DNA from 4 places in the Pantoea sp. SGAir0418 genome. Region 2 is predicted to be linked to each of the others. Evidence: predicted binding sites of a transcription regulator. Region 2 holds the regulator's gene; each other region holds the start of a gene.
The links. Region 2 encodes CRP, which controls carbon source genes, mostly activating them, when cyclic AMP is high. Its sites were predicted from a motif close to ATGTGANNNNNNTCACAT; they were not measured.
Positions count from the first base shown of each region.

Region 1: a site for CRP is predicted at 2,019-2,036, ahead of rbsD (D-ribose pyranase). Genes of this name have one in related genera too.
Region 3: a site for CRP is predicted at 2,217-2,234, ahead of cdd (cytidine deaminase). Genes of this name have one in related genera too.
Region 4: a site for CRP is predicted at 1,788-1,805, ahead of C1N84_RS18180 (PTS mannitol transporter subunit IICBA). Genes of this name have one in related genera too.

Region 1 is NZ_CP027911.1:4,046,247-4,049,965, forward strand. It holds gene rbsC (ribose ABC transporter permease) at 1-5, opposite strand, end outside; gene rbsA (ribose ABC transporter ATP-binding protein RbsA) at 2-1,510, opposite strand; gene rbsD (D-ribose pyranase) at 1,518-1,937, opposite strand; gene C1N84_RS18855 (YgiW/YdeI family stress tolerance OB fold protein) at 2,110-2,505, opposite strand; gene qseB (quorum sensing response regulator transcription factor QseB) at 2,676-3,338, shown strand; gene qseC (quorum sensing histidine kinase QseC) at 3,335-3,719, shown strand, end outside.
Region 2 is NZ_CP027911.1:306,584-310,302, forward strand. It holds gene C1N84_RS01305 (YccS/YhfK family putative transporter) at 1-1,679, opposite strand, end outside; gene crp (cAMP-activated global transcriptional regulator CRP) at 1,738-2,370, opposite strand; gene C1N84_RS01315 (OsmC family protein) at 2,675-3,079, shown strand; gene C1N84_RS01320 (phosphoribulokinase) at 3,150-3,719, opposite strand, start outside.
Region 3 is NZ_CP027911.1:1,481,098-1,484,816, reverse strand. It holds gene metG (methionine--tRNA ligase) at 1-113, shown strand, start outside; gene C1N84_RS06735 (endonuclease domain-containing protein) at 596-943, opposite strand; gene C1N84_RS06730 (CidA/LrgA family protein) at 1,095-1,478, shown strand; gene C1N84_RS06725 (CidB/LrgB family autolysis modulator) at 1,471-2,163, shown strand; gene cdd (cytidine deaminase) at 2,288-3,184, shown strand; gene C1N84_RS06715 (NAD-dependent malic enzyme) at 3,343-3,719, shown strand, end outside.
Region 4 is NZ_CP027911.1:3,907,984-3,911,702, forward strand. It holds gene C1N84_RS18170 (putative urea ABC transporter substrate-binding protein) at 1-366, opposite strand, end outside; guanidine-I (ykkC/yxkD leader) riboswitch at 430-524, opposite strand; gene C1N84_RS18175 (DUF3053 domain-containing protein) at 795-1,511, shown strand; gene C1N84_RS18180 (PTS mannitol transporter subunit IICBA) at 1,945-3,719, shown strand, end outside.

The DNA.
Region 1 (3,719 bases), 360 kb from region 2:
CTCATACAACTAACTCCTCGCTGTGTTGCTTACCGACCGCCGCTGCCATCAGGGATTCCTGAGTAGCCTGCTCACGGGAAAATTCGCCACTCAGATGGCCTTCATGCATCACCAGAATGCGGTCGCTCATGCCCAGCACTTCCGGCATTTCCGACGACACCAGGATGATGCTCAGCCCTTCGGCTTTAAACTGGTTAATTAACTGATAGATCTCTTTTTTCGCCCCGACATCGACGCCGCGCGTCGGCTCGTCGAGGATCAGCACATCCGGGCGCGTCATCAGGCCACGCGCAATCGCCACTTTTTGCTGATTACCGCCGGACAGCAGACCGATCGGCTGCATCATTGACGGCGTTTTCACATTGAACAGGCGAATAAAATCGCCCACCGCCAGCTGCTCTTCGGCGTGCTTCAGGCCGCCATCGGCGCGGCTGAAGTAGCGCAGCGCGGTCAGCGACATGTTCTCTTTGACCGACATCCCGAGCACCAGCCCGTCACGCTTACGGTCTTCCGAGATATAGACGATGCCGTTGGCCAGGCCGTCCTGCGGCGAGCGGGTGACAATCTCGCGGCCGTTAAGCGTCACTTTGCCGTGCGTACGCGGCAGCGCGCCGTACAGCACCTTCATTAATTCGGTGCGGCCCGCGCCCATCAGACCGGAGATGCCCAGAATCTCGCCCTTACGCAGGGTAAAGCTGACATCTTCTACGCCCGGTCCGCTAACGTGCTCGACCCGCAGCCGCACCTCGCCCGGTGTCTGATCGAGATGCGGATACTGATCCTCAAGCTTGCGGCCAACCATCATTTCGATCAGGCTCTCTTCGCTGAGATCGCCCACCGCGCGCTCGGCAATAAACTGACCGTCGCGGAACACGGTGACGTCATCGCAAATCTCAAAGATCTCTTTCATGCGGTGGGAGATATAAACAATGCCGCAGCCCTGCGCTTTCAGCTCATTGATGACGCGGAACAGCGACAGGGTTTCGGTATCGGTCAGCGCATCGGTCGGTTCATCCATAATGATGACCTGCGACTCGAAGCTGAGTACTTTGGCAATCTCTACCATTTGCTGGTCGCCAATCGACAGATCGCCCACCAGCTTGTGGCTGCTGAAGCGCAGATTGAGGCGCTTTAACAGCGCATCCGCCGCGGCATACATCTGTTTCCAGTCGATGCGGCCAAAGCGGTTAACGAATTCACGGCCGAGGAAAATATTTTCCGCAACGGTCAGCTGCGGGATCAGGTTCAGTTCCTGATGGATGATGCCGATGCCGGCTTCCTGAGACGCTTTCGGCCCGGAGAACGTCACTTCTTTTCCCAGCCAGTGCAGCGAACCGGCGTCCATACTGTAGATGCCGGTCAGCACCTTCATCATGGTGGATTTGCCCGCGCCGTTCTCTCCCACTAACGCCATCACGCGCCCGGGATAGACCGCCAGCGACGCGCCGTTGAGCGCCTTCACGCCGGGAAATGATTTTTCAATTCCCCTGAGTTGCAATAACGGTTGCATAGCGGCCTCAGAAAGTGACGCCCGCGCTCAGGATGACATTCGCATACGGAGAGCACTCTCCGCTGCGAATGACCGCCTGACTGCGCTGAGTGTGTTGTTTGAACTGTTCATGGCTGGTGTAACGAACGCTAATCACATTCCCCTGGTGCTGTTGCAAGGCTTCGAGCACGGCGATCAGCTGGCTGTGGAGTTGCGGATTGTGTTGTTGGATCTCCTCCGCTATCAGGGCGCTCTCAACCTGCATCTCCTGCGTGATGACCTCCACAACTTGTAAAAAATCGGGCGTACCGGGCGTCAGCGCCAGATCGATGCGCTGTGGACCGGCCGGGATCGGCAAGCCCGCATCGGCAATCGTCAGCGTATCGGTATGCCCGAGGCGGGCAATCACATGAGAGACTTCAGCGTTTAACAGGCGACCTTTTTTCATTTATTCCACTCCACAGCGAAACGTTTCGCTGTCTGGCAGTGTATTAAATGTACATGGCAACTCAATGACGGCATCACGGAAATGTGATCGCCATCGAAACGTTTCGCCTGGGCCGGGGAAAATTTGAGTTTGGCGGGATGGCGGAGCCCGCGACGTGGCTCCGCAGGGGAGGTTAGGGCAGTTTACGCACCTGTTTAACGTCCAGTTCAATCGAATTGAAATCCTTATCCAGTTCGCCGGTCAGCTCGACCTGATCCTTCGGCGTAATGGTCTGGCCGTTCCAGCGTTTGTGGTCGATCTCCACTTTCATGCTGCCGCTGCTGTCGCGGAACAGATAATCTTCATCGCCGATCTGCTTATCAAGCTGGCCGCGCACGGTGATCCAGCTGTCATCCTTCATCTCTTCGGCCTGTTTTACCGTCACCACACTGCTGTTATCGGCCTTAAAACCGCCGGCTTTAGCCTGAGCGGCTGGCGCGTTAGGGTCGACAAAGCCACCCTGCTGGGCGGCTAACACCGGGGTTGCTGCCAGGGCGATAATGGCGAACAGCGCTGCACTCTTTTTCATTTTTCACCTCATTTCCATGTCTGTGCGGATTACGGGAGCTATTTCACCACAGGGTTCTTAACAGGATCTTAAGGGAAAAAAAGAGGGGAAAAATAAGCCAAAACGGGCGAATGACGCTGTACAAGCGCGCATCTGCTTCGTATAAACCCCCAGATAACCGGGAGAAACGCATGCGCATTTTATTAATTGAAGACGATACGCTGATTGGCGATGGCCTGAAGGTCGGCCTGACCAAACTGGGTTTCAGCGTCGACTGGTTTGTCAGCGGCGAAGCCGGATTTCAGGCGCTCAACGCGGCACCGTGGGATGCCGTGGTGCTGGACCTGTCGCTGCCGGAGCGCGACGGGCTGGACATCCTGCGTCAGTGGCGTGAGCAGGGCGCGGATGTCCCGGTGCTGATCCTCACTGCACGCGATGCGCTGGACCAGCGCGTGCAGGGCCTGCAACTCGGTGCCGACGACTATCTGTGTAAGCCGTTTGCGCTGACGGAGGTGGCCGCACGTCTGCAGGCGCTGATTCGTCGCCGTCACGGTCAGCTGCAGCCGGAGCTGCGTCACGGCAGGGTGGTGATGGCTCCCGGCAGCCACAGCGTGACGTTTGATGGCGAACCGCTCAGCCTGAAAAGCCGTGAGCTGGCGCTGCTGGAGCTGTTCCTGCGCAATCCCGGTCGCGTACTGACGCGCGCACAGCTGGAGGAGAAACTGTACAACTGGGACGACGACGTCTCCAGTAACGCGGTCGAAGTGCACATCCACCATCTGCGTAAAAAGCTCGGCAGTCAGTTCATCCGCACCGTGCACGGTATTGGCTACACGCTGGGAGCGGCAGAATGAGTCTGTTCCTGCGACTGGCCATTGGCTTTCTGCTGTTAATTATTCTGTGTGGAGCCAGCGCCACCTTTAGCGCATGGCAGCAGACGCGCGACACCGTTAATGAGCTGTTTGATACCCAGCAGATGCTGTTCGCCAAACGCCTGCTGGCGCTGGATGCCAGTCGCCTGCAGGCCGCCTCGCTGCCAAAAACCAAAGCGATTCTGCGCCACCATCGCGGCGATCAGGATGACGACGCGCTGGCCTTTGCGCTGTTCAGCGCCGACGGCAAACCGCTGCTGAACGACGGCGAAAACGGCCGCGATTTGCAGTTTACAGCGGATCGTGACGGCTTCCACGATGGTCGCCTGCGCGGCGATGACGATCGCTGGCGGCTGCTGTGGC
Region 2 (3,719 bases):
TTGAGCGAGTTAAACAGCGCGTTGTGCGCCTGGTTAACCTTGACGCGCTGATACGCCAGCTTCTCCGGCGCCTGCTCCGGACCGAGCAGCAGGCGCAGCGCCTCCTGATAAGCCTCCAGCGCATCGTGCGCATTATTGCGCAGCAGCCCGCTCTGCCACTGCGGCCATAGCCAGATCATACCGGCGAAGGCAATCAGGCAGCCCATCAGCGTATCCATCATGCGTGGCAGCAGGAACTGCGCGCCATTCAGTGACAGCAGCTGCAGCGAATACACCGCCGTCACCGTAAAGCCAATCATCGACCAGCCATAATATTTACGCGTGATCAGATAGCTGGCGAGCGTGATGACCAGCATGGTCAGCAGGGCAATCGACTCCGGAACAGCAAAGCGCAGCGACGCCGCGGCGATCAGCAAGCCGGCGAAGGTGCCGAGCGCCCGGTGCTGAATGCGCACGCGCGTGGCGCTGTAGCCGTTCTGGCTGACAAACATGATGGTCATCAGAATCCAGTAAGGCTTGGGAATATTGAAGAACAGCGCCAGCGCGCTGCCGAACATTAGCATCACCGCGAAGCGCGCCGCCGTCCGCAGCGCGGCAGATTTCAGCGACAGGTAGCTGCGCAGCGCCGGCAGCAGCGGCAGGCGGCGCTGGCGATCGGCCATCAGGTCGCGGGTGTACAGTGGCTTCTGCGTGCGCAGCACGCGGGCGATGCGGCTGAAATGGTAGAGGCAGAAATTACCGACCGGATTATCCGGGTGCTGCCGGGCAATTTTCTCCAGCGCGCCGAGCGGCTTCTCCATGTGGAAGCGTTCCGGCAGCTGGTGATAGAGAATGGCATCGGCCAGCACGCGCAGCCGTGCCGAAATGATTTTCGCGTTCCAGCGGATCACCGCCTCGGCGTGGCTCTGCTCCACCAGCTTTTGCACCTCTTCCGGCTGGTGCAGGCTGACCGAGATATGTTCCTGCAGATCGAGCGCGACCTGGAAAGCGCGCGTCAGGCGTTTATGGCTGTTATCACGGCTGGCGGACAGCATATGCATCTGCTGGTAGCAGGTGGTGATCAGATCGACCGCTTTCTGCTGGCGCGCCAGTAGCGGCGGCAGCGCTTTTTCCGGATCGGTCAGCTGCGTCAGCAGGGTGTATTTGGCGTCGCAGTAATCGGCCAGCTCGCGGTACAGCAGGCTGAGGGTCTCGCGCATCGGCTGCTCTTTCCACAGCCAGAACCAGAACCAGTTAAACAGCCCGTACCACAGCGTCCCGCCGATATACAGCAGCGGCGGGACCCACATCGGCATACGGCCGACGAGGCTTAAGGTAAAGATGGCGGCGATCAGCGTGCCGGGCAGCAAACGACCATGCAGCGGGCTGATTTCACCGGTCACGCCCACCAGCAGCGGCAACACCAGCAGAATCAGCGGCAGCGGCACAGCGTAAGCCGTGAGGTACTGAATCAGAAAACTGCCGCTGGCGAACAGTGCGCCGCCGACAATCAGCCGTTTGAAGAACCGCTTGTGTGGCGTATCCAGACCGGCGATGTTGCAGCAGGCCGGCACCAGGGAGAACAGCAGCCCTTTTTGCAGATCGCCAAACAGCCAGCCGAGCGCCACAGGCAGGCACAGCACCAGCGTTTGCCGCAGCGCATAGTTAACTTCCGGATGATAGATGATTCGACGCCACATCAGCTCATCGTAAACAGAAACGGCGCGATGTTGCCATCACGCCGTAGGTGAGAAGAAATCAGCGGGTGCCGTAAACGACGATGGTTTTGCCGTGTGCAGAGATCAGGTTCTGATCTTCCAGCATTTTCAGGATACGACCCACGGTTTCGCGTGAGCAGCCCACGATCTGACCAATCTCCTGACGGGTGATTTTGATCTGCATACCGTCCGGGTGGGTCATGGCATCAGGCTGTTTCGCCAGGTTGAGCAGCGTTTGCGCGATACGGCCGGTCACATCGAGGAAGGCAAGGTTGCCGACTTTTTCAGATGTTACCTGCAGGCGACGCGCCATCTGCGCCGACAGGCGCATTAAAATATCCGGATTGACCTGAATCAGCTGACGGAATTTTTTGTAGGAAATTTCAGCCACTTCGCAGGCGGTTTTCGCACGTACCCAGGCGCTACGCTCCTGGCCCTCTTCAAACAGGCCGAGCTCACCGATGAAATCCCCCTGATTGAGGTAGGAGAGAATCATCTCTTTGCCTTCTTCATCTTTAATCAGTACCGCGACGGAACCTTTCACGATGTAGTACAGCGTTTCCGCTTTCTCACCCTGATGGATGAGGGTGCTTTTGGATGGATATTTGTGAATATGGCAATGGGACAGGAACCATTCGAGTGTAGGGTCTGTTTGCGGTTTGCCGAGAACCATTCGCTATTATCCTCTGTTGTAATCGTGCCCAAAATACAGGGGGCAGTTTTCCCTGTCAGGCGGTGAAATCGTCCAGCGTTTCCCGTGAGGGACAGTTATTCGGGGGTGGATTCGTAAGCGATGCTTTTGATTCGTCCCGCTTTCGTCTTTCGTGACGAAAATATTTTCAGCACTGTTTGTAGCATAGCTTTTGCAACCTGTCTCCTGTTGTCTCGCTTCAGCAGGTGGGGGATGCGTCTGCATTGCTGTTTGTCAGGTGAAAGCGTACTCTGGCGGCAAAACCGCCGCTTCAGGAGAAAGAATAATGCAGGCACGAGTGAAATGGGTGGAAGGGCTGACCTTTCTCGGAGAATCCTCATCCGGTCATCAGGTATTAATGGACGGCAATTCCGGTGATAAAGCGCCCAGCCCGATGGAGATGGTGTTGATGGCTGCGGGCGGCTGCAGCGCGATTGACGTGGTGTCGATTCTGCAAAAGGGGCGCAACGATGTCGCCGATTGTGAAGTCAAACTGACCTCGGAACGCCGCGAAGAAGCGCCACGCATTTTTACGCATATCAATCTGCATTTTATTGTCAGCGGCAAAGCGCTGAGCGATAAAGCGGTAGCGCGCGCGGTGGATCTGTCCGCGGAGAAGTACTGCTCGGTCGCGATCATGCTGGGCAAGGGCGTCGAGATAACGCACAGCTACGAAGTGGTGGAGCTGTAATCCAGCCGGGAGCGCGGCCCTGCGCTCCCGATCTCAGTTCCTCACGGCGAAACTGGCGTATTAGCCTGCGCTATTCAATACGTTTTCCTTCAATCAACCGCTGCACCAGCGGCGTCATGATCAACTCCATCGCCAGTCCCATCTTGCCGCCCGGCACCACCAGCGTATTCATGTGGGAAATAAACGAGCCCTGGATCATCGCCAGTAAATAAGGAAAAGCGATGCCCTCCAGGCCGCGAAAATGGATCACCACAAAGCTCTCATCCAGCGACGGGATTTCACGCGCGGCAAACGGGTTCGAGGTATCCACGGTCGGCACGCGCTGGAAGTTGAGGTGCGTGCGGGAAAACTGCGGCGTGATGTAGTTGATGTAGTCTTCCATCGAACGCACCACCGAATCCATCACCGCTTCGCGCGAATGGCCGCGCTCGCTGGTGTCGCGTACCAGTTTCTGAATCCACTCCAGATTAACAATCGGTACCACGCCAACCAGCAGATCGACGTGTTCAGCCACGTTATGCTGCTGCGTCACCACGCCGCCGTGCAGGCCTTCATAGAACAGCACATCGGTGTTTTCCGGCAGCGGCTGCCAGGGTGTAAACGTGCCCGGCACCTGATTCCACGGCACCGCTTCATCGTA
Region 3 (3,719 bases), 1.2 Mb from region 2:
AAATGCGTTTCGGCGTGTCCGAAGGCATGGTGCTGTCTGCCGGCCCTGGCGGCAAAGATCTGTTTGTGCTGTCAGTGGATAGCGGTGCCCAGCCGGGTATGCCGGTGAAGTAAGGGGTGGTGCGCGCTGGCCCTCACCCTAACCCTCTCCCGCTTACGGGAGAGGGAACCGCTGAGTGCGGGGGTTGGGTTCAGAGCCAGACCTGCACATAGCAAAACACCACACAAGGCTACCTCCTCTCCCGCAAGCGGGAGAGGGAACTGCTGAGTGCGGGGGTTGGGTTCAGAGCCAGACCTGCACATAGCAAAACCCCGTATAAGACTACCCCCTCTCCCGCCTGCGGGAGAGGGCTGGGGTGAGGGGAAAACCGCACCGCGCTCATCGCGCTAACATCAGACAGCGATAAATCTCCGCTATCACCGCCTCAAATTCATTAAACACCTGATGATTCCAGAAGCGCAGCTTTGTGCTGACAGTGGATAGCGGTGCCCAGCCGGCTATGCCGGTGTAGTAAGGGTTGGTGCGCGCTGGCCCTCACCCTAACCCTCTCCCGCCTGCGGGAGAGGGCTGGGGTGAGGGGAAAACCGCACCGCGCTTATCGCGCCAACATCAGACAGCGATAAATCTCCGCCATTACCGCCTCAAATTCATTAAACACCTGGTGATTCCAGAAACGAATTACGCGCCAGCCGCAGCGCTGTAAATACGCCGTGCGCCGGGCATCGTAAGCCTGATCTTCAGGCGCATTGTGCTGTCCACCATCCAGTTCCACGATCAGCGATTGCTCAACGCAGGCAAAATCAACGATGTACCCTCCTACTGGATGCTGGCGGCGAAACTTCGCGCCACACACATTTCGGTTGCGTAAATAGCGCCATAGTTTTTGCTCCGCTTGCGGCATCGCCTTTCGCAGCGCGCGCTGCGGTTGCACGGTGTGGTTCATCGCTGCTCCTTCGCTCTGCCCACCAGCTTACGCCGCTTTGCGCAGCTTCAAAGCAAAGGTGTTGAAATCCTGAATCTGCATTCCAGTGTGATCGCTAGCACGCTAAGCGCTTAATGCGTATGATGAAGCGCCACGAAAACAGGAGCCTGACATGCCCACCGTGCTATCTGCCTGCTGGCGCTATCTGCGCGCCTTTGCCATCGTCTATGCCGCGCTGTACGCCGGCAACGGCCTTGCTGCCCTGCTGCCATTTACCATTCCCGGCAGCATCCTTGGCATGCTGTTACTGTTTACCCTGCTGGCGCTGCAGATTATCCCGGTAACGTGGGTGAAACCCGGCTGTCAGCTATTGATCCGCTACATGGCGCTGCTGTTTGTGCCGATCAGCGTTGGCGTGATGGGCTACACCGATATCCTCAGCGCACAGTTTGGCCCGATTGTCGTCTCCTGTATGGTCAGCACCCTGCTGGTGTTGCTGATTGTCGGCCTGAGCGCCGAGCGCCTGCAGCGTCCGAAGGAGTCCGGCCATGAGTGACGCCTGGTGGTCACTGCCGCTTACTGTGGTGGCGTATCTGCTGGCACGCCGTCTGGCAGCCAGAATCAACCTCTCCATCGTCAATCCGCTGCTGGTGGCCATGGCGATCATTATTCCACTGCTGCTGCTGACGCACCTGCCCTACGCGCGCTATTTTGCTGGCAGCGCGCTGCTTAATCAGCTGCTACAGCCCGCCGTGGTGGCGCTGGCGCTGCCGTTGTATGAGCAAATGCACCAGATTCGCGCGCGCTGGAAAACCATCATCAGCGTCTGTTTTATCGGCAGCATTACCGCCATGGTGTCCGGCACGGCGATCGCGCTGTGGATGGGGGCGACGCCGGAAATCGCAGCCACCATCCTGCCGAAGTCGGTGACCACGCCCATCGCCATGGCAGTGTCGGGCTCGCTACACGGTATTCCCGCCATCAGCGCCATTTGTGTATTGATTGCTGGCGTGCTGGGCGCGGTGTTTGGTCACATGCTGCTGAATCTGTTTAAAGTGCGCAGCAAGTCATCACGCGGGCTGGCGATTGGCAACGCGTCACATGCGCTCGGCACAGCGCGCGCCGCGGAGATTGACTATCAGGAAGGCGCCTTCAGTTCACTGGCGCTGGTAATCTGCGGCATCATCACCTCGTTACTGGCGCCTTTCATTTTTCCTTTGCTGATGCGCTTACTGGGGTAAAACTTGCGAGAGATCTCGCAAAGTTGAAACAAGCCAATCAGCTTGCATTGTCATAGCGACATGGATCACATATAAACCTTGAGGCGGCGCTCCGCCGCTGACGAGTTAATGAGGCCATAACATCATGCATGCACGATTCACTTCCGCTTTCTCTGCCCTGCCCGCTGCGCTGCAGAGCGCGCTTCAGCCGCTGCTGGACGCTGCTGATTTTCATGGCGTGCTGCGACCGCAGGAAGTGGCTCAGCTGCAACAGGCAACCGGTCTGGATGATGATGCGCTGGCACTCGCACTGCTGCCGATTGCCGCCTGTTGTGCCGTGGCACCGGTTTCGCACTTTAACGTGGGCGCTATTGCGCGCGGCATCAGTGGCCACTGGTATTTCGGTGCCAACATGGAGTTTTTACATGCGCCGCTGCAGCAAACGGTCCACGCCGAGCAGAGCGCAGTCACGCATGCCTGGCTGCGGGGCGAAGCGCAGCTGGCGACCATTACCGTCAACTACACGCCGTGCGGGCACTGCCGCCAGTTTATGAATGAACTGAATAGCGGTACGGCGATTCGCATCAGCCTGCCGGGCCGCGCGGTCAGCACGCTGGCCGACTATTTACCGGATGCCTTTGGCCCGGCCGATCTCAATATCAGCGAACGGCTGCTGACGCCGGTCGACCACGGTTTCCTGCCGCAGGGCGATGCGCTGCAGCAGGCCGCGATTGATGCCGCCAGCCGCAGCCATGCACCTTATAGCCAGAGTTATAGCGGCGTGGCGTTGCAGAGCCGCAGCGGCCAGATTTACACCGGGCGCTATGCCGAAAATGCCGCCTTTAACCCGAGCCTGCCGCCATTACAGGCCGCGCTGATTCTGATGAACATGCACAACGAAGCGCTGGAAGAGATTCAGCAGGCAGTGCTGGCAGAAAGCGCCGACGCCACGCTGAGCCAGTTTGATGCCACCCGCACCACCCTCGCCGCGCTCGGCTGCAGCAATTTCTCAGTTACTTTAGTTTCGAAACCAACAGTTTAGTGATCCTTTTACCGCTTTTGTGACCTTCTATTAACAAAAGCTGTACATCTGCAGGAATTTTCATAGGATCGGGCGCCAGAACTTCACAATAAACGGGTCTGGCGTTACCTTCTTGCTGGCGACACGTCAGAAAACACTGCAACCGGAGCAAACACTGCATGGAACTCGAGTACGAAAGTAAACGTCCGCTGTATATTCCTTACGCGGGTCCGATCCTGCTGGAATTTCCGCTGTTGAACAAAGGCAGCGCCTTCTCGCTGGAAGAACGTAACGAATTTAACCTCAATGGCCTGCTGCCAGACGCCGTAGAAACCATCGAAGAGCAGGCCGAGCGCGCCTGGCGTCAGTTCCTGGACTTCAAAAACAATAACGACAAGCACGTCTACCTGCGCAACATCCAGGACACCAACGAAACGCTATTCTATCGCCTGCTGGACAACCACCTGGAAGAGATGATGCCGATCATCTACACCCCAACGGTTGGCGCGGCGTGCGAGCACTTCTCTGAAATTTACCGTCGCGCGCGCGGGGTGTT
Region 4 (3,719 bases), 500 kb from region 2:
GCCTTTAAGCAGAATGCCATCGTTGCCGTTAGAGTAGTCGCCGACAATCAGCGCGGTGCTGTCGACGCCGCCAGTGGCCGGAATGGTCAGCGCATCCATATTGGTCATGGTGCAGCCGTCAAAGCCACCTGCGGTGTACTGATTGACCGACTCGATATAGTCGTTAACCTGCACAAACTGAATATCGATGCCGTACTTATCGGCCCACTTTTTCACGATGCCGCTTTGCTGGGCGTAATCCCACGGCATCCAGCCAGCGTAGATGGACCAGCAAAGCTTAAAGGAAGGTTTAGCGGCGGCCAGCGACGGAACGCTGAACAGGGCGACGCTGCAAATCAGCAGCAGGCGCAGACAGGCTTTAATCATGATGATTCCTCTGGCGTTAACGGACGAAAATCAGGCAGGAGGCGGCGAGCAACGTTCTCGCTTTCCTCCCGGGCTTTTTTCCCGCCGTGTAACCGTCAGAGGACGGTCGGTCACTCTCGGACCAGCATCTCGCGATCGGAACCCTAGTGACCCATTGCAAATTGTGTGGCGACGTCGGTTGCCCGCGATCGCTCCTGCATCTGCCAGAAAGCAGGCAATATCAATGCCAGGTTGCTATCAGCCTGAATTACATGCGTTATTGCACAGCGCTGCGCTCGCAGGCAGGCTGCGCTGCACAGTTGTGCAGCAGGCACGCACCAGCGTGAAGCACTGCAGACCAGCCGTTGTACAGCCGGGGCCATTGCACTATTCTTTAGGACCTTTCCCAGCGAATCGAATTTAGCCATCGTCACAACAGGAGTTGAATTATGGCGTCAGGAATTTCCCGCATCTGGATGCGTAGCGGCATGCTGCTGGCCGGCGTGCTACTTGTGCTGCAGCTTACCGCCTGCGGCGATAAAGAGGGCGATCAGCGCAAAGCCTTTACTGATTTTCTGCAAAACACCGTGATGCGCAGCGGTGAACATCTGCCCAGCCTGAGCGAAAACCAGAAGCAAACCTTCGGTAACTACGCCAGTGATTACGCCATCCTGTATGGCTTCTCGCAGCAGGTGAATCAGGCGGTGGATCAGGGCATGCGCCCGGTGGTTGATGAGCTGGCGGCCATCCGCGTGCCGCAGGATTATCTGACACGCCGCGACAGCCTGCGCCAGGCAAGCGGCAATCTGAGCGTGCTGACGCAGCAGATTCAGAGCGCCAAAATGCAGGCCGACAGCAGCAAAGCCACGCTGAAGCAGCCAGACGATTTGAAGAAAGTGTACGACAGCGTGTACGCCAAAGTGGTGACGCAGCCAGCCAGCACGCTGATCCCGCTGCTGCCGCAGCTGCAGGCGCTGAGCCAGTCGGCAGTTCAGGCCGGCGATTATCTGCAGTCGCAGGGCGCGCGCGTCAGCTTCAATGACGGCGGCGTTCAGTTCCCGACGCAGGAGCAGGCCACGCAGTACAACACGCTGATGAGCAATCTCGCCAGCAACACGCAGGCGCTGACCCAGGCACAAAATGCCGTACAGGGCGGTTTGCAGTAAGCCGCTCAGCGGGCAGTTCTCCCCTGCCCGCTTTTTCAGATTTTCGTCACTTCCTTACATCGCCTTTTTCTGTCAGCACAGAGTGTGATCTGGCGCATTTTCAACCAAAAATAGTTTGTGATCTCAATCACATTTGTGAAACAAACCGGCCCAGGTGAAAGGTGATTTTTGTCACATTCCTACCGCTGTTGCGCGCATTTTTTCGCCAGCGTTGCTTTCTTACAGGGTATTTTTGTGATCAAAGTCACCTTTAATCCCCCTGCCCACCCCAATTTAGCGTGATATACATCACACTTTTTCCTGACGCTACGCAGTGTAATCAACTAGTGCTAGAGTCCGCGTGCATACAGTAATGCCACGGCCCCCGCCGTAACGTCTTAACAAAAACAAACGCGCTCTCTTATTGCAGCGCGTCTCAATAAGGGGTGGGTTTATGTCCTCATCAGTCAAGGTCAAGGTTCAGAGCTTTGGTCGCTTTCTGAGTAATATGGTGATGCCAAACATCGGTGCGTTTATCGCCTGGGGTATCATCACAGCACTGTTCATTCCAACCGGATGGATTCCTAACGAAACGCTGGCCAAACTGGTCGGCCCGATGATTACCTACCTGCTGCCGTTGCTCATCGGCTTCACCGGTGGTCGTCTGGTGGGTGGCGATCGCGGCGGCGTGGTCGGTGCCATCACCACCATGGGCGTGATCGTCGGTGCCGATATGCCGATGTTCCTTGGCTCGATGATTGCCGGTCCGCTGGGCGGCTGGGCGATTAAGTCGTTTGACCGCGCGGTTGACGGCAAAATCAAAAGCGGCTTCGAGATGCTGGTCAACAACTTCTCGGCCGGTATTATCGGTATGCTGCTGGCGCTGCTGGCCTTCCTCGCTATCGGTCCGCTGGTAGAAGGTCTGTCACACATTCTCGCCGCCGGCGTAAACCTGATGGTGCAGAACAACCTGCTGCCGCTGACCTCAATCTTTGTTGAACCGGCGAAAATCCTGTTCCTCAATAACGCCATCAACCACGGTATCTTCTCGCCGCTGGGTATCCAGCAGGCCAGCGAAGCGGGCAAATCGATCTTCTTCCTGATTGAAGCGAACCCGGGTCCGGGTATGGGCGTGCTGGTTGCTTATATGATCTTCGGCCGCGGCAGCGCCAAGCAGTCGGCGGGCGGTGCAGCGATCATCCACTTCCTTGGCGGTATCCACGAAATCTACTTCCCGTACGTGCTGATGGCGCCGCGCCTGCTGCTGGCAGTGATCCTCGGCGGTATGACCGGCGTGTTCACCCTGACGCTGCTGAACGGCGGTCTGGTATCACCGGCCTCACCAGGTTCGATTCTGGCCGTGCTGGCGATGACGCCAAAAGGCGCTTACTTCGCTAACATCGCGGCTATCGTTGCGGCTTTCGCCGTCTCCTTCGTGGTCTCCTCGATTCTGCTGAAAACCAGCAAAGTAAAAGAAGAAGACGATATCGAAGCGGCGACCCAGCGCATGAAAGACATGAAAGCGCAGTCAAAAGGCCAGGCCGTTGCCGGTTCACCGGTGGTAGCCGATGCCAGCAGCGTTGACGTCAGCCACGTGCGCAAAATCATCGTCGCCTGTGATGCCGGTATGGGCTCCAGCGCGATGGGTGCAGGCGTGCTGCGCAAGAAGGTGCAGGATGCGGGCCTGAGCAATATCTCTGTGACCAACAGCGCGATTAACTCGCTGCCGGGCGATGTTGATCTGGTGATTACTCACCGCGATCTGACCGAACGTGCGATGCGTCAGGCGCCACAGGCGCAGCACATCTCGCTGAACAACTTCCTCGACAGCGCGCTGTACACCAACCTGACTGAGCGTCTGGTGGCGGCGAACCGCAGCGAAGCCCACCGTGAAACGGTACAGACCGCGCTGGCAGACAGCTATGACGACGGCAGCGCGCACCTGTTCAAACTGGGCGCTGACAACGTGTTCCTCGGCCTGAGCGCCAGCAATAAAGAGCAGGCGATTCGCTTCGCCGGCGAGCAGCTGGTGAAAGGTGGCTACGTGCAGCCGGAATACGTTGAAGCGATGCTGGCGCGCGAGCAGCTGACGCCAACTTACCTCGGTGAATCCATCGCCGTGCCGCACGGCACCGTCGAAGCCAAAGACCGCGTGCTGAAAACCGGCGTTGTATTCTGCCAGTATCCGGCTGGCGTGCAGTTTGGCGATGAGCCGGACGAAGTCGCGCG